DNA from 3 places in the Sporomusa sp. 246TCP1 genome. Region 1 is predicted to be linked to each of the others. Evidence: riboswitches for the same ligand, from Rfam matches in the RefSeq annotation. Region 1 holds a riboswitch; each other region holds the start of a gene.
The links. A riboswitch is a leader RNA that binds a small molecule or an ion and turns the genes downstream of it on or off. The one in region 1 is predicted to bind cyclic di-GMP.
Positions count from the first base shown of each region.

Region 1 (6,815 bases):
TATCGGTGAAAGATTGCGCTCCTCACTCCGTGAAGAAGATGTCGTATCCCGTGTGGGTGGAGATGAATTTATAATTTTGTTGGAAAATATTAAAAATATTGACAACATAACTCCAATTACTGAGAAGATTATCCAGGCGGTGGAAAAGCCATGGCATTACAACCAAAAAATGCACAATATTACATGCTCACTTGGAGTTTCGGTATTTCCAAGCGACGGACAAGACGCAGACGTTTTGCTAAAACAGGCTGATTTAGCCATGTATAAGGGGAAAGAGCTTGGTAACGGGTGCTGCCAACATTATCATTTCGATATGGGAGCTCAGGTTTCCCGGCGCGTGGAAATGGAAGCAGAGCTGCGCATAGCCATAGAAGAGGAGCAATTTATTCTTCATTATCAACCACAAGTCGATTTTAACGGGTGTATCGTTGGGGTCGAAGCATTAGTACGTTGGCAACACCCGGGCAGAGGGATGATCCCACCGATGGAGTTCATTCCTGCCGCCGAAGAAAGTGGTCTGATAACGAAGCTCGGCGAGTGGGTACTCCAGACAGCTTGCCGTCAGGCTAAGAAATGGCAGGATGACGGATTACCGCCCATCTATATGGCAGTAAATCTCTCGGCTCGTCAGTTTCATCAACAAAATTTGTTGCAAGTAATATCTCAGACAATTGAGCAATCGGGGCTGGATCCACAGAGGCTTATATTGGAAATTACCGAGACAGTTGCCATGAAAAGTGCTGAATACACTACTCAAGTACTACAAACATTACGATCCATGGGGGTTCAAATTGCGCTCGACGATTTTGGGATCGGTTATTCTTCGCTACTTTATTTAAAGAAATTTCCAGTTAATTTATTGAAGATTGATCGTTCTTTCATTCAAGATATCGACACTGAGCCTGAGGGGGGGAGTATTGCCAGAGCCATATTGGGGTTGGCAAAAAACCTTCAATACACTGTAGTAGCTGAAGGAGTCGAAACGGTTGAGCAACTCAACTTCTTAAAGAAGTTACAATGCGACCAAATGCAGGGCTATATATTCAGCAAGCCTTTACCTTCTGCCGGGATAACTGAAATATTGTTAACCATGCTACGTTAAAATAATTGGAGATGATTAAAGTTGATACGTTTTGAGAGTGATTATACAGAAGGTGCTCATGAGCGAATAATGAACCGATTAATGGAAACTAATGAAGAGCAGACACCAGGCTACGGCATGGATGAACACTGTGAAAGAGCCAGGGCTTATATTAGAAAAGCCTGTCATGTAGAGGAGGCAGATATACACTTTTTAGTTGGAGGAACACAGACCAATACTATTATCATTTCTTCGATTCTGCGTCCGCATCAAGGAGCAGTTGCTGCAATTACCGGACATATCGCAATACATGAGACGGGAGCGATTGAAGCTACTGGTCATAAGGTACTTACTTTGCCGAGTGAGGATGGAAAAATACAGGCAATACAGGTAAAAAAGCTATATGATGCTCACTGGAATGATGTAACTCACGAGCATATGGTGCAGCCCGGCTTGGTTTATATATCTCACCCTACCGAGAATGGAACCGCTTATAGTAAATCCGAGTTGGAAGCACTAAGTAAAGTTTGCCGGGAATGTGGATTGCCACTTGTTATGGATGGTGCCAGATTAGGATATGGTCTGTCTGCCAAAGATAGTGATCTATCTTTGGCAGATATTGCAAGCCTATGTGATGTATTTTATATAGGGGGAACGAAAATCGGAGCATTGATGGGGGAAGCCGTAGTAATTATAAATAATGCTTTGAAAAAAGATTTCCGGTATATTATCAAGCAAAATGGAGGAATGCTGGCTAAGGGTAGATTATTGGGGATTCAGTTTGAAACCTTATTCGAAGATGGTTTATACTATGAAATTTCAAAACATGCCGTCGATATGGCGATGATGATTCGAGAGGCATTTGCTGAAGAAGGATTTTCTTTCCGATATGATTCGACGACAAATCAGCAGTTTCCAATTTTACCGAATGAGGTGTTAAGCAAATTGAGCGAAAAGTATTCTTATTCTTTCTGGGAAAAAGTCGATGCTAAACACAGTGCCGTGAGATTTTGCACCAGTTGGGCTACGAAGAAAGAAAACGTTGAAATGCTGATAAAGGATAGTAAGGCATTACACAAGCTAGAGAATAGGAGATACCATTCATGAAAGAAGTAGTAGCCGGTTTAATAAAAAAAATAACAAACTTCTAATTACAAGACGAACGTTTCCACCAGAGCTAAATGGTAAGTGGGAGTTTCCAGGCGGTAAAATCGAAAAAAATGAAACTCCCCAACAAGGTCTTGAGAGGGAGATATTTGAGGAATTAAATATGCGTGTATGTGCGCGAAACCATTTTATGTCTGTCCGGCATCAGCACTCACGGGGTCCGATAAACTTGCTATTTTATTGGGCTGAGTGGGTCGAAGGTGATGCAGTATTGATTGATCACGACATGTTTGCCTGGGTAAATATTCATGAATTGAACCAGTATGATTTTGCTCCCGCGGATGCTGTAGTCGCCCAAAAATTACAGATTGTTTCGGGATAGACATTCCTTAAGGCGCAGACCGAAAATTCCTTTCTCTAAGAGAGACTGCACAGAGTGAGTCTCGTTAAATGAATAATCTATTGCAAATAATTAGGAAGTGTATTACTATAATACATAGATATACTATGCATTGAATAACAATGCTTAAACAAGGGGGATTCAAGAGTGCGGGTCAATAAGGAACTGCTTAAGGGAAGTACGGTTATCCTTATTCTGAAATTGCTGGAACGAAAACCGATGTACGGCTACGAAATGATCAAAGAGATGGCGAATACTTCAGGTGGGGTGTTTCACTTCAAGGAAGGAACGCTTTACCCCATATTGCATTCGCTGGAACTGGACGGGATGCTTGAAGCCTATTGGTCGGATGCCCAGGGGAATCGGCAAAGAAAATACTATCGATTGACCGAGCGGGGTCGGTCGCAGCTTGAAGAAAAAAGACGGGAGTGGGTTGTATTCCGCTCGGCGGTAGAACAGATTCTCGGGGAGGCGATTGTATGTCGTTAGAACAAAATCGTATAGTGCAAACCTATTTGGATGCAGTATGTTCTCAAATAAAATGGCATGAAGTACATGGGCAGGTGAAGTCGGAGCTGTTGTCTCATCTGGAAGAGATTGCTCTGGAATTGAAAAACGACGGCCTGTCAGAGCAGGACGCCATCCAGGCCGCGATACATAGAATGGGGGATGCGACCGACTTAGGCTGGCAGTTCCAGCAAACCCATGCACCCCAGAGAAACTGGCCGTTGGTCGGCGCTGTTGCCTTAATGAGCTTTCTGGGCTTGGCTGTAATGCATATGCTTGACACAAGTGGTGTGCTGCCAGGTGCGCTGCACGTGTTTGTCAAAAGCGCGATTTTTACCGGCATCGGAACCGCGATATTGTTTTGGCTGCATTACTATGATTTTAGAAAGCTGCGTCCTTACACTCCGCACCTTTATGCGGGCACAATACTGCTTTGGTTAGCCGTGTTGATGCTGGGGCCGTCCCTGAATGGAAAATCGTTTCTGGCGTTAGGTCCCGTTTTAATCGGTGGTTACAACCATAACCTCTTCATTAACTATATTGGCATTACGCCATGTTTCCTTACTCTTGCTCTGGCAGGAATCTTCATCGGCAGAGACTGGACAAATGGGTCCTGGATGATAAAGGCCGCTATGCTTTTGATCATTCCGGATTTCCTTTATATGATAAGCAACACCGCTTATCTTGCGGTGGTTTACACGTTGGTATTCATTGTCCTCATGGCTATGTCCGGTGCCCCAAAAACACGAATCATCGGCTTCCTGCTGATGCCGGTTGGTTTAATTCTGATCAAACTGTCATTGGCCGCGGATAATTTGAGTCTCCTCAATATTATCCGTTCTGCAGAGTTGCAAGGCATTTCCATGCCAGAAGCGGCTTCCACAGCATTTCACACCGACTTTGTCTTTCTTTACTTAGTGCATAAGTTTGGCTGGTTGGCAGGTGCCGGCGCTATTGCCGCAGGATGCACCATAACACTGGTATTGGTCCGCGCAGCGCGGCAGGTCAAGGACCAGTATGGGAGAATGGTTGTGGCGGGACTTGCCGCTTACTTTACTGTCAATTTTTCCTGGCATGTGCTGATGTCGCTGGGACTGGCTCCCGTTGCATCTGTATGCCTGCCGTTTGTCAGCTTTGGCGGCACGCAAACGATTGTAAACCTGGCAGCCACCGGGGTGATATTAAGTATTTATAAACGAAAGAATCTGCTGAATTTGACGAGATAAAAGTTCACAATAAAAGATTACGCATGTTTTTTTGTTTTAAGCAGGATTATGAAGTATTATGCAGAATAAAACAAAAAATAATATTGGCAAACCTCCTGAAAAGGCGGGACGCAAAGCCATGGGTCTAAAGATTCTAGTCTAAGATTGCCAGGTTGCAGCATGAAAGTTAGCTGAAGCTGGCAATTTTTTATTATCCAGAGGTAAAGGGTTACATTGATATTTGTACTTATTCTTCGGGGGTGGACTGGTGAAAGAAAATTATAATTATTTTGTGGTTAATATTGGTCCTGAATGTCTTGCCATCAATACTGATTGCGTTCGCGACAGAGTCTACAGCTTCTTTAAAGGTGAATCTACAGCTATCTGTCTTGATTTTAAAGACACTCTTTATATGGATGCTGCTGGTGTTGGCGTTATTGCTGCAATAGTTTTTGAAGGAAGACGTAAAGGTGTTAACATATCAATGAGAGGAGCCACGGGTTCGGTACTGGATATGCTTACATCTACGGGAATATATCGATTACCTTCGTGGAGTGATGATAACTTTGGAGTATGAAAGGCAACGTATTTTACTTGTTGATGACACAAAGTTAAGTAACCAAATCATGAAGGATATATTGGGTAATGATTACGATATTCTTGTTGCGACATCGGGAGAAGAAGCCTTAGTTTTAGCTGCTTCGGAGAGTATAGATCTTATACTGCTAGACGTTGAAATGCCAGGAATGGATGGTTACGAGGTATGCAGAAATTTGAAGAAAAATCATTATACCCAAAACATCCCCGTTATTTTCGTTTCGGCTGCTAATGATGTTCAACATGAAACAGAGGGACTTGAAGCAGGGGCTATAGATTATATTATAAAACCTTCCAATCCCGCTATTATAAAGGCACGAGTAAAAAACCATTTGGAGCTTAAGAAATATAGGGATATACTAGAGCGAATATCTTTACTAGATGGATTAACCGGTATAGCTAATCGTCGCCATTTTGATCAGACACTAGAAAAAGAGTGGAGACGAGCATTACGTCAGGGAAATATTTTATCACTAGCTTTAATTGATATAGATTTTTTTAAGAAATATAACGATTATTATGGACATCTCGCAGGAGACGAGTGTTTACAGAAAGTGGGCAACATTCTGAAAGAATCGTTAAAAAGAGCCCGCGACTTGGGAGCACGTTATGGCGGAGAAGAGTTTGTTATTCTTCTCCCTTCAACGGAGAAAGGCGGGGCGCTAACAGTTACGGAAAGAATATGTAGTAATATAGAGAAGTTAAATATTCCGCATGAGTTGTCAGAAGTGGCCGAATATGTTACTGTAAGCATTGGAGTGGCCACCATAAGACCAGAATTAGATAAGGTTCCTTCAGATTTGATCCGGCAAGCTGATTCTGCTTTATACCAGGCGAAAAATGCGGGACGGAATAGAGTTTGCAGCGGATCAGATTGATAGTCACCTCTTTTGGCTAACATAATCGCAACCCCATCGGTAGAAGCCAATAAAAGCTCTGGATGCCAGAAATGTCAGCGTAAGCGTGTAAAAGGTAGTAAACCAGCTCCAGTTATTGTATTTAATAAGGTTGGTGTAGAGTTCAAGTGGATATTCTATTGCGGTTAAGAAGGCACTGAACAATAGAGCATACCATATTATCCCGACTAGACCTCGCGTGCGGGTAGTTTGGTTATATAGAATACACATTACTGGAAATACCCACACTTCAAAAAGCAGACTTGTTTCAAAATATTTCGGTAGTAGACGGACTGGATATTCTAACAGTTTAAGGGTTTCAACTGCACCTCCCCAAATAAAATCAAGGGTGCATTTAAAAAAGAAAACGACGACCCAATCCCGAAAATACCGCCAATCTACGACGAAAAGCAGCAATACCAAAGTAATTAGCGCTGCTATTATCATAATAAATTGTTCCAGGTTAATAATCACTGATATCACCCCCAGAGAGCGATGCTCTTCACTCAAGTAGTATTTCAAGATTAAAGATATATTACGTCGTGGTTACTTTTTTTCAGATGACAATTTTTCCAGCCGAAAGATTTTGTGAAATTGATAGAATAGCCAGTACAAAAACCAGTCGGCCATGTAGGAATGCCAGATAGTCCACCACTGATGGTATCGTAAGTACCCGGAACTTACATAGATTAGCTCGATAGAGATAGCAACGGTTGTCCAAAGCAGCCAATAGCTTATCATATTCTTTGCTGCGCGACTGTTGGGCAGCCATTGAATAAAGAGATATGTTACAACAGGGTATATCGCCAGATCTTCACCCAAGTGTATGAAATAAGGTGGGCCGATGTATTCCCACAGCGGGTAATAGAACATTAAGACATCGGTAGCCAGCGCCAGGGTTTTGGCGAAGATGCATACCGGAAAAATTTCCCGCCAACGGTTTTTGTCGGAAAAAACTAGCCATATTATCCATGCAAATATAAACCATGTTATATAGAACATTTAAACTCCGCCACAATAGT
Region 1 is NZ_CM170492.1:2,455,985-2,462,799, reverse strand. It holds gene AC1ECB_RS11830 (EAL domain-containing protein) at 1-1,102, shown strand, start outside; gene AC1ECB_RS11825 (threonine aldolase family protein) at 1,124-2,188, shown strand; gene AC1ECB_RS11820 ((deoxy)nucleoside triphosphate pyrophosphohydrolase) at 2,169-2,570, shown strand; gene AC1ECB_RS11815 (PadR family transcriptional regulator) at 2,736-3,077, shown strand; gene AC1ECB_RS11810 (FtsW/RodA/SpoVE family cell cycle protein) at 3,068-4,321, shown strand; cyclic di-GMP riboswitch class I at 4,397-4,481, shown strand; gene AC1ECB_RS11805 (STAS domain-containing protein) at 4,569-4,877, shown strand; gene AC1ECB_RS11800 (diguanylate cyclase domain-containing protein) at 4,867-5,775, shown strand; gene AC1ECB_RS11795 (CBO0543 family protein) at 5,779-6,240, opposite strand; gene AC1ECB_RS11790 (CBO0543 family protein) at 6,340-6,795, opposite strand.

Region 2 (6,815 bases), 920 kb from region 1:
AGATAACGAAACATTGCTGCAGGAGGATGCCAGGGTTAACGAACAGCTGCAATTAGTAAATAAAAACAACCTTCCTGTTGCAGCGAATGTATATGGTGCCGGCAATATTCTAGAGACTTATGAGTGTAAAAATGGTAATGCATTGGCGATAGTGACAGGTTACCGGGCAGGACTGCTGGCAGCGGGGGTGACAAGGTAGTATGGAGAAAGAAAAGCTAACTATTGATTATTGTTTAAAATGTTCCTACTGCAATACCGTATGTCCCGTGCTAAAGGTATGTCCTGATTATCCGGGACCTAAAAAGTTGGGCTCTGATATTGAACGTTTCCGGCGTGAAGGCCTGGATTGCAGCTTAGATTGGGTGGATTATTGTCTGGGGTGTGGACAATGCGACTTGATATGCCCTAATCAGGTTAATGTGTCTGAGTACATTGCCGAAGCCAAGGCGCAGCAAAAAAAGACAGGCGTGAAAAAAATTCGCGACTACTTCCTTGCCCGTCCCGCATTACTGGGTAAAATGAGTACAATTGTGACTTCGGTAAGTAATTGTGCTCTCAAAGCGGCCGGTCCATTTATGCCGCTGGGAGGTATTACTGCTAAACGGAATTTGCCGGCCTATACGGCAAAACCACTGCTTGGTACAGACCGAAGCAGCCGGCAGAAAGGGGAAAAGGAGCAAATACTTCTATTTCCTGGTTGTTTCATTAAGTATAATGATTCTGATGTAGGAGCAGCTGCGGTAAAAGTTTTGGAAAAGGCTGGTTACGCTGTGGAAATTGCGCAAACAGGCTGTTGTGGTCTTCCTGCCGCTAGCGACAAAGCGGCGGCATTAGCCGATGCCCGCAACAACATTTTGGCGATGAAGGATGCTGTTATGAAGGGCTGGAAGATTGTTACTGCTTGTACGAGCTGTGGTTATACACTTAAATCCCGGTATGCTGGCCTTTTTAGCGAGGATGAGCAGCTGGCTAAATTGGCGCAGCTGGTAGCAGCCAGTACGTACGATTTGGGTGAACTTTTAGTAGCTTTGCAAGACAGACTGGAACAAAGACAAACCACTGTTTTTCGAAAGTTAGCTTATCATGCGCCTTGTCATCTTAAAGCCCAAGGTATTGGAAAACCATGGGTAAAATTATTAAAAAGCAATCCCTGTCTGGAGATTATTGATGTGGATAATGGGTGCTGCGGAATGTCGGGTACTTACGGCTTTAAAAAAGAAAAGTATGATATTTCGATGAAAATAGGTCAGGCTTTGTTTGATGGCATCAATGAATATAAACCGGATATGGTTATTACTGAGTGTGCAACCTGCCGTTTGCAGATTCAGCATGGCACTAAGTATAAGGCTTTACATCCAGTAGAGGTATTTGCTCAAATTTTTTGCAACTAAGCTGAAACATAGCCAAATCAGGCGGAGAGTTTACTCCGCCTGATTTGGCGCTATGTGTGGATATAATAATTTTTTTCTTAATTATTAAAAGGATTATTAGTTATTATCCGGAATTAAGACATAGTAAGTGATTGAAAATTGCGAAAGGAAGAGATGATATGCTTCCTCAAGATAAAATTATGGCTGCACTACAAGTGTGCCCGATTGTTGCTTCACTGCAAAAACCGGAGATGCTTCCTACTGTAATCAATAGTAATGTTCAAATAGTAATGATTTCATCAGGCGATATTTTCAATATTGTTGAAATAAGTCAGCAATTGCGTAAACATAAGAAAATAGTATTGGTTCATGTTGATATGATTGGCGGCATGGCAAGAGATAAGGTTGCCATCAAGTATCTAAAAGAGAAAGCCGACGTAGATGGCATTGTTACTCCTAACGGTCAACTAGTAGCGACAGGTCATAAAGAAGGTCTTGTGACAGCTCAACGTATTTTTGCTCATGATACGCCATCGGTAATCAGTGGAATCAATGCTTTGCGTCAGTCTAAACCAGATTTTATAGAAATTATGCCAGGGGTAGCGGTGTTGAAGGTATATGAACAAATCAGAAAGCATTTTCAGCAACCAATAATTGCTGCCGGTTTAATCAAAAGCACTCAGGATATTAAACAAATACTCAAGGCAGGTGCTGTAGGTGCTGATACAAGTACTACAAGTTTATGGAACTTTTCGGTTGCAAATTTGACAGCAAAACCCCTTTTGACAATATAGAAGCCAAGCAATTACGTGGTTTGTTTGGGAAAAGGCTATCCGACAATTAAGCTTTTTCTTCAACGTAAGCTTGGTGATAGGTAAGAAGTAACGCAACTATATGAGAGCCTTCGGGCTCTCATTCTTTCAAAATATTGGTCGCTGGGCTGCGATGGTATGAAAGCAACTGATGTAGAAATCCTTAACTATTATTTACAAAACTGAGATAAAAGAGAGGCAGACATTACGAGGAAGCAATATAATAGCAATGGTGTGTCGATGGACCTGTCCCCGTGACACTCATGTCCCCGTGACACTCGCGACCGTTATGTTTGAAAGTGTCTTTTTTTGTCATATAATGATTTTGACAGCTTCCTTCCTTGCTGGAGATAGTTTTTTATCGCAGTATACTTCGTAATAGTAAATAATTACCATACTATTCTAATACAGAGAGCAATTATTCGATTAGATAAATTATTTTATCTAATCGAATAATTGACATTTACTGGCATTTGTGATAAGTTTATGTTACATACATTATTATTTTGTAGAAAAACAAAAAAAGCACTGTTTGAGGGCTAAAATGTGCTTTTATGGCAATTATTGAGGTGCTGAGGATTAGAAAATATGTGTTATGTAAAGTAATGCTAGACAAAATGGGACTAATATCCTAGAAACAGAGATTTTAGTCCTAATTAGTACGTTGACTATTAGTTTATCTTGGTGTAAAATTACAACTGAAATTCCGTTAATATACATAATCATACAAAATTTTCTAGGCAAACTTATCGAAAGATGAGGACGCAAAGCTATGGGTCTAAGGACAGATTGGTCTAGGACTGCCAGGTTGCCGATTCGTAAAGAATTGTACATGTTGGCATCAGTCTGTTTATAGATTGGTGCCATTTATTTTCCAAAAATGATTACAAGGAGGACTGCATGAATATAGTAATGGAAAATCTATATATCATTTTAATAGGATTGGTTGCATTTTGTCTGATATTGTCATATTTTTATTCAAAGGCTTATCCCCCAAAAAGTATATTCCAAAATGCAACAGACTATGTCGAAATACGAACTTGGAGGAAGAGACAGAGACCAGCTAACTTTGATCTTAAATAATTATCGATGCTGACTGTTAATAGTCATGTATTACCAGGGGGTCTGCGCATGAATTTAATTTTTACAAAAGATTTAGTTCCTGGCATGTGCACAGGTAGGGATGTGATAGCTGGGGATGGGTTTATAAAATTATTGACCCAGGGAGCTGTTCTCAATCAATCGCAAATAGACAGCCTTCGAAATTGGGGGGTGCCAGCTATTAATATTGATGATTCCACTGAGAAAATGCAGGAGAAAGTAATTGCTGTTCATATGACTAAGACTGAGTTTGCAAAGGGTTATACTGAAACAATTGATAAAATTGTTCATGCATTTAGACATATTAAAAAATTTAGAGAGGTTCCAATTGCCGAAATGCAGGAACTCGTCGATCAAAAAATTATCCTTTTGGCAGAAACAATTGGAGTTTTGGAGCATTTGCATGATATACGATGTTATAGTGAGAATACCTTTAATCACTCCTTACATGTTGCTATAATTACCGGAATTTTGGGTAAGTGGTGCAACTACAAAGGTACTGAGTTGAAAAAACTAATTTTAACCGGCCTGCTCCATGATATTGGCAAACTGATTGTTCCTTTGTCCATACTAAATAAACCAGGACGTTTATCTGATGAAGAATTTGCCGCCGTTAAGAAGCATCCTCAGGATGGCTATCAAGTGCTTAAAGATGCTCGAATTCCTGAGAATATTAAACTCGGAATTTGGCAGCACCATGAACGGATGGATGGTAGCGGATATCCCCTTGGTCTTATCGGCGATGAAATTTGTGCTGAGGCCAAAATTATTTCTATTGCTGATGTCTATGATGCGATAACATCCGATCGGGTATACCGTCGTAAAATGACGCCGTTTGAGGCGCTTGATATATTGGCAGATGACTTGTTTGAAAAGCTTGAACCTGTTTTCTGCTTGACCTTCATGGATAATATGCGGGATTATCTTATAGGGAGCAGTGTGATTTTAAGCAATGGACAAAAAGCAGATATTATTGCCTTTTATGCCAGAGACAGAGGTTTTACCAAGCCAGTTGTCTGTACACAAAATGGCAAACTTTTGGATCTGCAACAAGAAGAATTATGCATTACAGGGGTTGGGTGATAAATAGTATTAATGGCTTGAATGGGAGTGTTAAAGGTGCTGTACTATTTAACAATTGGGATCTTGGTGTTATTTGCCGGTGCAACAATAGCTGGTTATATGGTTATCTATCGACAAGAACGCAAAAAAAACTTGAGGAAATATTACAGGGAATAGTTCTTAGCCATTGAATGTATCAATTCCCAGTGTTCTTGTGTAACAGGCATAACTGAGAGACGTGACTGACGCACAAGATCCCATTTCTGGAAAGTAGCAGTAGCTTTAATTTCTTTTAAAGTTACAGGCCGGTCTAAGGAGTATCGAGGCTCAACATCTACGACAATAAAACGTTTATCGGTTTCATCAGGATCGGGGTAGGGGGGAGAGACTATTTCCGCTACACCGACGATTGCCTTTTCCTTGCCGGTGTGATAAATAAAGATCTGGTCACCTAGTCTCATGTTTTTTATATGTTTTAGTGCGGTAAAATTTTTTACACCATTCCAGCGATCACGCCCCAAGTGTTGCAGATCAGCATAGCTAAAACTTTCCGGTTCGGTTTTGGCAAGCCAGTGGGCCATTTTTCATCACTCTCCTACTAATTTGTAATTAGATATATATTACATGGAAAATTCACTTAAAAGCGGAGGCTATTTTTCTGCCTGTTATTTTAAGGTTTTTTTCTTAAGCTAAAATAAAAGCTGGCTCCTTCATTGACTTTTCCTGTTATCCATGCCGTGCCATGGTGTCGTTTAAGTATTTTTTGGCATATTGCTAACCCAACGCCAGAACCTTCAAATTCATTATTGGAGTGAAGTCTTTGGAATATGTTAAACAATCTGGCTGAATATTTCATATCAAAACCTGCGCCGTTATCTTGAAGTGCAATAATAAATTCAGTATCAGTTTGTGTAGCTGTGACTTTGATAGACGCTTTTGCTTTATGGCGCGTATATTTTAAGGCGTTGGAAAGAATATTTTGTACAAGAAGCTTGAACATTAGAGCATCGCCCTGAATGGTGGGGAGAGGCGCAAGTGTAAATTCTATATCTCGCACCGGTTCCAGTGCAACTAGTTCAGTATATGTTTTGGAAAATAACTGATTTAAGTCAATAGTAGTCAGATTCATTTTCCTTTCACACATACGTGATAAATCAAGCAGGTGATCGATGATTTGGATGACTTCCTGGGATTTTTCCTGGATGTTGCTGATTAGTTCCTGCCCATCGGAATCAATTTTATCTGCGTAATCGGCAGCAAGATATTCGGTAAGTTTATTTAAAGATAGCAAAGGTGATTTTAGATCATGAGCAACCGAGTAGCAGAAACTATCTAGTTCATTATTAGCATTTTGCAGGGACTCCGTCTGCTTTTTTAGTTCGATATGGGTGTTGACTCTGGCAAGCAATTCAGAAGTATTGAAGGGCTTGGTCACATAGTCCTGTGCACCCAGCTGAAAACCTTTGCTGATACTTGCTTCATCATTAAGCGAGGTCAAAAAGATTATCGGAATCGAACGGAAGGCAGGGTTGCTTTTGATCATCTGACAAATCTCAAACCCATTTATTTCCGGCATATAAATATCAAGGAGAATCAAGTCGGCCATATGTTGTTCCAGTAATTTTAAAGCTGTATTACTTTTGGTAGCAACGCGAACGTGAAAATTATTATTGCGAAGAACGGCCACAGCAGTTTCTATATGCTCAGGTGTATCATCAACAATTAGTATTGTTGGTTGATTAACAGGCTTATTATAATTCACCATAGATCATCTCCGTAAAGTCGAATGTCGATATCTAATTTTAAAGTAGTGGTAACCTGAATACAAGTAGTTCCCGTATATATAAAACAAAAAAAGTATTTGTCAATTGTAGTTATTTGCATTACAATAAAAGAAAAAAGTATCTTATGGCATAGTGGCCGTTTGAGCAATCAAACTTGCCGGCTATGCCTTTTTGCTATTTTCTGTGCCAGGGGGTGTATTTATGCCGGCCAAATTTATTGTAAAACAGTCAACAATTAGTGTTTTAATGCTTGTGCTTTTTCTTATCATTGCGCTGCTGCTTGGGGGGAGTGTTATGTATATGAACATTAGTATTCAAGACGAGCAGACGGCAGAGAAGCGGCGAACGGAATTTAAGCAGTTAGGTATTAATCTAGCAACTGCTTCCGACTATTTGACAGATGAAGCCCGAAAGTACGCTGTTACAACAGATGCTATCCATATGTATAAATACTGGGAAGAAATAAATCTGACAAAAACCAGGGATTATGTTATAGCGCGGTTAGGGGAACTGAATGCACCTAGCGCCGAAATGGAATTACTGGCAGAAGCTAAAAATAATTCAGATGCGCTGGTAGAAACAGAGAAGGAGTCCATGCGGCTGGTACTTGAAGCGCAGGGGGTACTTGAAAGTGAGATGCCCCCGGAGGTTGCCGCCTTTCAGCTAAATGAGAAGACAAAAAGGTT
Region 2 is NZ_CM170492.1:3,380,323-3,387,137, reverse strand. It holds gene AC1ECB_RS16080 (FAD-binding protein) at 1-199, shown strand, start outside; gene AC1ECB_RS16075 (anaerobic glycerol-3-phosphate dehydrogenase subunit C) at 201-1,391, shown strand; gene AC1ECB_RS16070 (glycerol-3-phosphate responsive antiterminator) at 1,550-2,164, shown strand; cyclic di-GMP riboswitch class I at 2,912-2,998, shown strand; gene AC1ECB_RS16065 (HD-GYP domain-containing protein) at 3,314-4,366, shown strand; gene AC1ECB_RS16060 (EVE domain-containing protein) at 4,510-4,926, opposite strand; gene AC1ECB_RS16055 (hybrid sensor histidine kinase/response regulator) at 5,016-6,110, opposite strand; gene AC1ECB_RS16050 (ATP-binding protein) at 6,331-6,815, shown strand, end outside.
Region 2: it holds a riboswitch for cyclic di-GMP, as region 1 does, so the genes downstream of both, AC1ECB_RS16065 (HD-GYP domain-containing protein) here and AC1ECB_RS11805 (STAS domain-containing protein) in region 1, are expected to answer to the same signal.

Region 3 (6,815 bases), 2.9 Mb from region 1:
GCCACCACAGTATGCAAATATGACAACTGGAGATTTTGTTAAGGACCCAGAGAAAATGGCAAAATCGTTCCTGCAGATGAAGACTCCGTTACCATAGGGGTCTCCCCTGTTAGGCAATTCCATGTTTTGCAAAGAAAGAACGTCATAGCTCAACTTAGGTTCCCATTCATAACCTTGTTTGAACCACTGTTCAATGGCTTATCGTCTTGGATTTCTTCGAACGGAAGCTTAGATGCATACCTAATATTTTTTTACCTTCAAATGGGGGAGTTTTTAATTATTATTGTGGCGGATTTTTCAGTTGACAAAAACATTTTTTAACAGTGCTCACTTTCTCAGCCGCCCAGAGCGGCGAGGCGTTTTTTGGCCTCCTGAATTAGTTGGATATCGGGAGTTGGAGAAAGAGAGAGAAGTTGGCGATAAGTATTAATAGCTTCTTGTTTATAACCTGCTTTTTCGTAAGTATAAGCTTTAGCAAAATAAGCATACGCAAACTGGGGCATGAGAACGCAAGTCTTGTCAAAGTCAGCAATGGCGAGATAAAATTGCCTTTGATTTAAATAAGCAGTGCCGCGTGAATAGTAGGCTTCGGCGTACTCCGGGTTGAGGAATATAGCACGGCTAAAGTCAGTAACAGCAAGTTCTAGTTTGGTTTGTTCTTGGTAGGCAGTACCTCGGTGATAATATAGAAAGTAATGTTGAGGATCAATAGAAATGGCGCGATTGTAATCCTCTATGGCAAGGTTGAGTAAGCCTTTTTTTCTATAAGCCTGCCCCCTATTGAAGTAAGTGCTGCCTTGCGGCTTAATAGAAAGTGATTGATTATAATCGTTAATGGCAAGGTCTAAATTACCTATGTTTTCATATACAACTCCACGGCGATTATATGCATCGATTTCTTGAGGATTTATAGTAATAGCTTTAGTAAGGTCAAGAATAGCCAGATCGAACTGACGTTTTGAGGCGTAAGCAAGCCCACGAAAAGAATAGGTGGTAGCATATTGGGGAGTAATAGCAATTGCTTGGTTATAATCTGCGATAGCACGGTCAATCTGTCCTTTAAACCAGTAGGCAATACCGCGAGCTACGTAGGCTCCTGAATACTGGGGTTCGAAAGCAATAGCCTGGGTATAGGCTTCAATTTTGCCGTCATAGTCATTCTCTTTCATCGTCATCGCCTTCTCAAACCACTGGCGGGCAGTGAACTGGCTTTCGTTGGCGGCGATTTGGCTTACGACCCGTTTTTTGTCTGGATCGTTTTTGGCCGCAATTAGTTCACTTTTCAATTTTTCATTTTCCTGATTAATTCGGTCATAATCCTGGCGGAGTTTTTTGTAGTCGTCAATGACTGCTTGCTCCTGATTGTGGCGGCGCAGTTCGGCGATGCGGGTGTCCGTGATTTCTGTTGGATCCACTTTGGCCGTAATGGTGACGCGGAATAGAATTCCACCGGCAGAAACGAACTTGGGATCGTCATAATGCTTGTCCGCTATGGACACCATCCCGCTGGCCAGGACAGTGATTTCGTCTCTGGTTACGGCTAATTTGTTTGTCTGTGTATAGCTTTCTAGGTAGACGCCTGCTTGTTCGACAGCAGACCGCTGGGCTTGCTCAAGGGCACGTCCCTTGGCAGTCAGCATGGTTTCTCCTTCTCCCATAGTATATTCACCGGTCGCGATTACGGTCCTGGTTTCTGCCAAGGCGGACGGTGCGAACAGAATGAGTATCATTAGTCCTGCCAAAAGGCTTTGGGAGATTTTCGACAGTAGTTTTCTGAATAACATCAATAATGACCTCCTTGGTTTGTGTGAGTGAGGGCGAATTGAAGCATGCTGCGCACAACAGACATAAAAAAACTATAACGTGGTATCTTCATGTGTCGCGAATCACGTCTACAGATAGTGTTGCAATCAATATAGTACAAACTATTTTATTGCTGGCTTCGAGTTTGAGTCACTAATTCTACTAATTCTTCAGAAAACATATGTAATTCTCCACTATCTTTTTTCTCATCATAATAAAGTAATATTCTGCTCTTAGTACCACGCCAAGCATAACTATATTCATTATAAGTCTTATTTTGAGGAGTACCAAATTTTAGCTCAGCATTGTCCCGCAAAATTAACCAAGTATCATATTTATTATAACGAGCATTTACCGAAATTAGTTTTCCTTTCCAAAAGCCATAGAAAATATTCTGAACCTTTGCATCATCTAAATGAAGATCATCTTGATCTCGTTTATACACTTGAATTCCGCCGAGACTTTTATCAGTGTATTGGTATTTCATTATATCCTTAACTTTTTCAAGATCTGTACCCCATTTAATTTCCCTAAACCCATCTGGTTCGTTAGGAAAAGCATAAACCTGTTCACTTTGGTTCAAAAAAAACAATGAAAAAATTATACCTATAAAAATAATTTTTATAATTCTATACTCTTTTATCACCCAGATCACTCCAATTCGATTAAAATAATTAATTTTCTAAAAAACTAATCTAATTAAACTATATAACACCTCCAACCTCTCGAATATGACGCTTAACTTTTTCTATATTAGGGTCAGTAGATCGAGTATATCTGCAAAAACATTTTATATGCTTGTCGAGTCTCATTAAAATATGTAATTTCTAAAAGCGCTAACGGTTTCCCCAGCTTCTTAACAAGTTATTAACAGCTTGTACTTTAGCTTGTACTTTAGGGTCATGGTCACTAGCAGAAGTGTATTGTAAAAATAGTTTGAATAACTGAACAACTTCTGCCTTGCTCCGTCTTAGTTTCATATATATTAATGCTTTTTTAAGATAAGCATCTGTGTATTTAGTGTCTAATTGTATAGTCTTATCAAAATACGATATAGCCGTATATAGCTCACCCTTTGCTTCATAATTAACACCTAGATTATAATAAGCAGTCACATATTCAGGATTTATTTGAATAGCAGAATTAAAGTCAGAGATAGCTAAATCATATAGCTTCTTATCAAAATATACAGTACCACGAATATTATAAGCTGATACCAATTGTGGATTTAACTGTATTACTCTTGAATAATCCCCAATAGCTAAGTCGTATTGCTTTAGGGAATAATACGCGTAGCCACGTTTCTGATAAGTTTCTATATCTTTAGGCTCAAATTCAAGACTTTTGGTAAAATCCTTGATTGCTAATTCATATTGTTCCTTAGCTAAATAAGATGTACCGCGATTGCTGTAACTCCCTGCGTAATTAGGATTTAATTGGATAGCAATGTTGTAGTCTGCAATTGCTAAATCATATTCATTTTGAAAGCCATAGATCGAACCGCGATTATTATAAGCATCTGCATTTTGAGGATTTAACTCAATAGCTTTGTTGTAGTCTGCAATTGCTAAATTAGTTCTATTTTTTATTTGGTAAGCTATACCACGATTAACATAAGCTGTAATGTATTGAGGATTTAGTTCAATTGCTTTACTGTAGGCCGTTATAGCATTATCGTAATCCTTAGTAGAAAAAAGATAATCACATCCCTTACCGAACCATTGAATAGCAGTGAAAGACTGCTCATTTTGTGCTATCTTGTTTTCGACTTGTTTTTTTGCTTCAACAGAATTTGCTTGTGCCAATTGTTGTTTAAGTGCCGTAATCTCCTGCATAGCCCTTTTATAGTCTTCTTGTACTACCTTTAACATATCGAGGCTTTGTTTATCCTGGATTTTATTTCGCATTGCCTGGACGTTATCTGTACTCACTGTACAGCGAATTTTAACCCAGAACTTAAATGCTTCATCGCCAACAATATCACGCTTCTTATCGAGCACGGTAGTCTCAATTAAGCCTGATGCAAAAGTTCTTATCTCATCCTTAGTTAATTGCATATTTTTAACTTCAGAAAAACTCTCAAGATATGTACCTGCCTGCTCAATAGCAGTACGCTTTGCTTCGACTACAGCTCTTTCTTGAGCAACAGAAGGAGTTTCACCATCACCCATAATATAAGTACCTTCTGCAATGATTTCTTTAACTTCAGCAAAAGAAGGTGAAGGGAGTAATATAACTGTTAATAGTAATAGGCTAGCAAGTAATCGACAAAAATAATTTTCAATAAACATGTAACCACACTCCGTTATTTGTATATCTTACTTTTATACCACAAAATTCCTTTATTTCCTCTTAAGTATAAGAGTAATTTATATAGGAATAAACCAATCTATAGGTAATAGTATATTAAATATTTTTTAGTGACAACATTACTGCTGAATTACAATTATATAACAGATAAAGATCAACTGCTATGCAATATATAACTGAATAGTAGGAATAATAATGAGCCGATTAGGATGAAGGTAATCCACCTTGACTGGCCTTTTATATTTAGAAAAACCGTCAAAATTTTTTAAAAACACGAATTCTTTCACAAATTTTACAAAAAATCCAATGCATAGAAGGAATTAAAAGAAAAATGTAAAATATAAAAAATATTGTATGAATTTTGTTTTGATTATTATTGGTTACTTGTTTAATAGAGAATATTATATGGGCAAACTTATCCGAAAGGTAAGGACGCAAAGCCATGGGTCTAAAGATTTTTATCTATGATTGCCAGGTTGCTAATTTGACTATTAGTACTGGCAGTTTTTTTGTTTATCAGTGCTATAGTAAGGTAGATGTTCAGAATGTATTGTGATGATTTGTAAATAAGGCTACCCTTGTGAGCTATAGGTGCAAATCATCTTCAATATTACTACCTCAAGCCTGGGGGAAATATAGTGGAAAATGTAGCTTTTCTTATAATTGAAAAGGGTACTCCGTATGAAGTTGGTACGATTTTGCCGTTACAAATCAATAAGAATTTGATAGGTAGAATGACTGCTTCTTTTGTACCCGAAATAAGTTTTACTAATCTTTTAATTTCCCGCAGCCACTGTGTTATTGAGTTTCGTAATGGCGGATGGATGTTGTCTGAGCTTGGCAGTCGCCATGGAACACTGATTAACTATGAAAGAGTTGAGGCCTCGAATGAAGTGAGTCTACATGATGGGGATAGGATTAGTCTTGCTGGGGACGTTGCTATTTTCCGGTTTGTTCTTCCACAGATGTCTGAAAATACAATTGACCCGTCCATTGGACAACTTCAGTCTGAGAAGGAGCGCGAAACCCTATTAGATAGTTCTTTTCTTGTTAATTTGGATAAAATGCAATTAGTAATCAATGGACAAGAGGTATATCTATCTGTTAAAGAATGGGAGTTATTTGCTTTGCTTTATCAGAATCGTGATAAAGTGATTTCTCATGATACCATCATGAATGAAGTATGGAAAGAGCGTGCTTTAGAAAACAGCGTATTAGATGTTAGTACTGAAGAAGTTAATATTCTAATTTTTCGCCTGAGGAAAAAATTGGGAACCTATAGTTCGATTTTAAAAACAATTCGAGGTCGGGGATGTATTCTCGAATTGCCTAAATAAGTCGATCTATTTTTTTTTTATTAAACTGTAATTTGTTTGTAATATAACTGGATAGAAGGCTCAAGTATACTAGATATATATATAAGTTTACAGATGAGTAACTAAGAAGATTAGTTAAAGAAATGATAAGAACTGACTTTAGTATGTTATTAAGTACTGAAATATGGGGATGGTTACATGAGCCTACATTATATTACATCAGAGCCAAAATTTTTTTCTCATGTTGGGGGGAGAAAAGAGCAAGAAGATTACTGTGGTTATTTAGTTTCCCAGAGTAGGGATTTTGGCTGTTGGGTTATTGCAGATGGTTTGGGAGGTCATGAAGGTGGTGCGATTGCTTCAGAGTTGGCGGTTACCAATGTGATCAGGGCTTTTGATAAAAATCCGGAGGTTTCAAAAAAAGCATTACAATGGTATATCGAACAAGCTCAAAATGCCATTCTTATGGAACAAGCAAGAAATCCAAGACTTTTTTGTATGCGTACAACAATTACTGTATTACTCCTAACTTCTAATATGGCAGTATGGGGCCATGTTGGTGATTCACGGCTATATCATTTCAAGAATTGTTGTGTTGCTTCTTGTACTAAAGATCATAGTGTTTCACAGGTATTGGTAGATGCAGGTAAAATAAAGTATCAAGATATACGCTTTGATTCCAATCGTAATAAACTGACTAAATGTTTGGGTAGTAAAGAGTACTTTAATCCAGAAATAATAGAATACTCAGATATTGGAAGCAATGAATGTTTTTTTCTATGTACTGATGGCTTCTGGGAGCATGTATTTGAATCTGAAATGGAGGCAGACCTAATGGCGGCTGATACACCGAATCAATGGTTGGAAAGCATGGAAAATCGCTTGAAAATTAGAGCAACCGGAGCGTATGACAACTATACGGCAATGGCCGTTTTTTTAGAAGTAGAGAATTCACAACAAGGTCAGTGCTTGGGGGAAGGAAAAAATGTATGCTTTAGTCGTTAACGCCGGTCCAGGGCGAGGTAAGAGGCTAATTCTTAAGGGAAAAGTTGATTTTACTGTCGGTAAAAATGATACTTGTGATTTAATTATTGATAATGCTATGGTTGCAGAGTTTCATGCTCGCATTTCAATTTTACCAGGGGGAAAAGTCCGGCTAGAGACTTGCAATCGAAATAGCCCTTCTATTGTCAATAACAGACAGGTTAATGAGGCTGTCCTGCTCGAACCTGGAGACACCATTAAAATCTGTGACAGCATTATTAATTTGTACAATATTGGTGGCGAGGAAAAGCCACTAGCGAAATCGGTGCCTTTAATAAAAGAAGCAGACATAAAACCTAACTATGAACCAGCGACAGCAATTAAAAGAACAATGGATTTTGG
Region 3 is NZ_CM170492.1:5,345,365-5,352,179, forward strand. It holds gene AC1ECB_RS25225 (tetratricopeptide repeat protein) at 336-1,784, opposite strand; gene AC1ECB_RS25230 (hypothetical protein) at 1,931-2,449, opposite strand; gene AC1ECB_RS25235 (tetratricopeptide repeat protein) at 2,640-4,094, opposite strand; cyclic di-GMP riboswitch class I at 4,512-4,597, shown strand; gene AC1ECB_RS25240 (FHA domain-containing protein) at 4,752-5,450, shown strand; gene AC1ECB_RS25245 (PP2C family protein-serine/threonine phosphatase) at 5,628-6,434, shown strand; gene AC1ECB_RS25250 (FHA domain-containing protein) at 6,415-6,815, shown strand, end outside.
Region 3: it holds a riboswitch for cyclic di-GMP, as region 1 does, so the genes downstream of both, AC1ECB_RS25240 (FHA domain-containing protein) here and AC1ECB_RS11805 (STAS domain-containing protein) in region 1, are expected to answer to the same signal.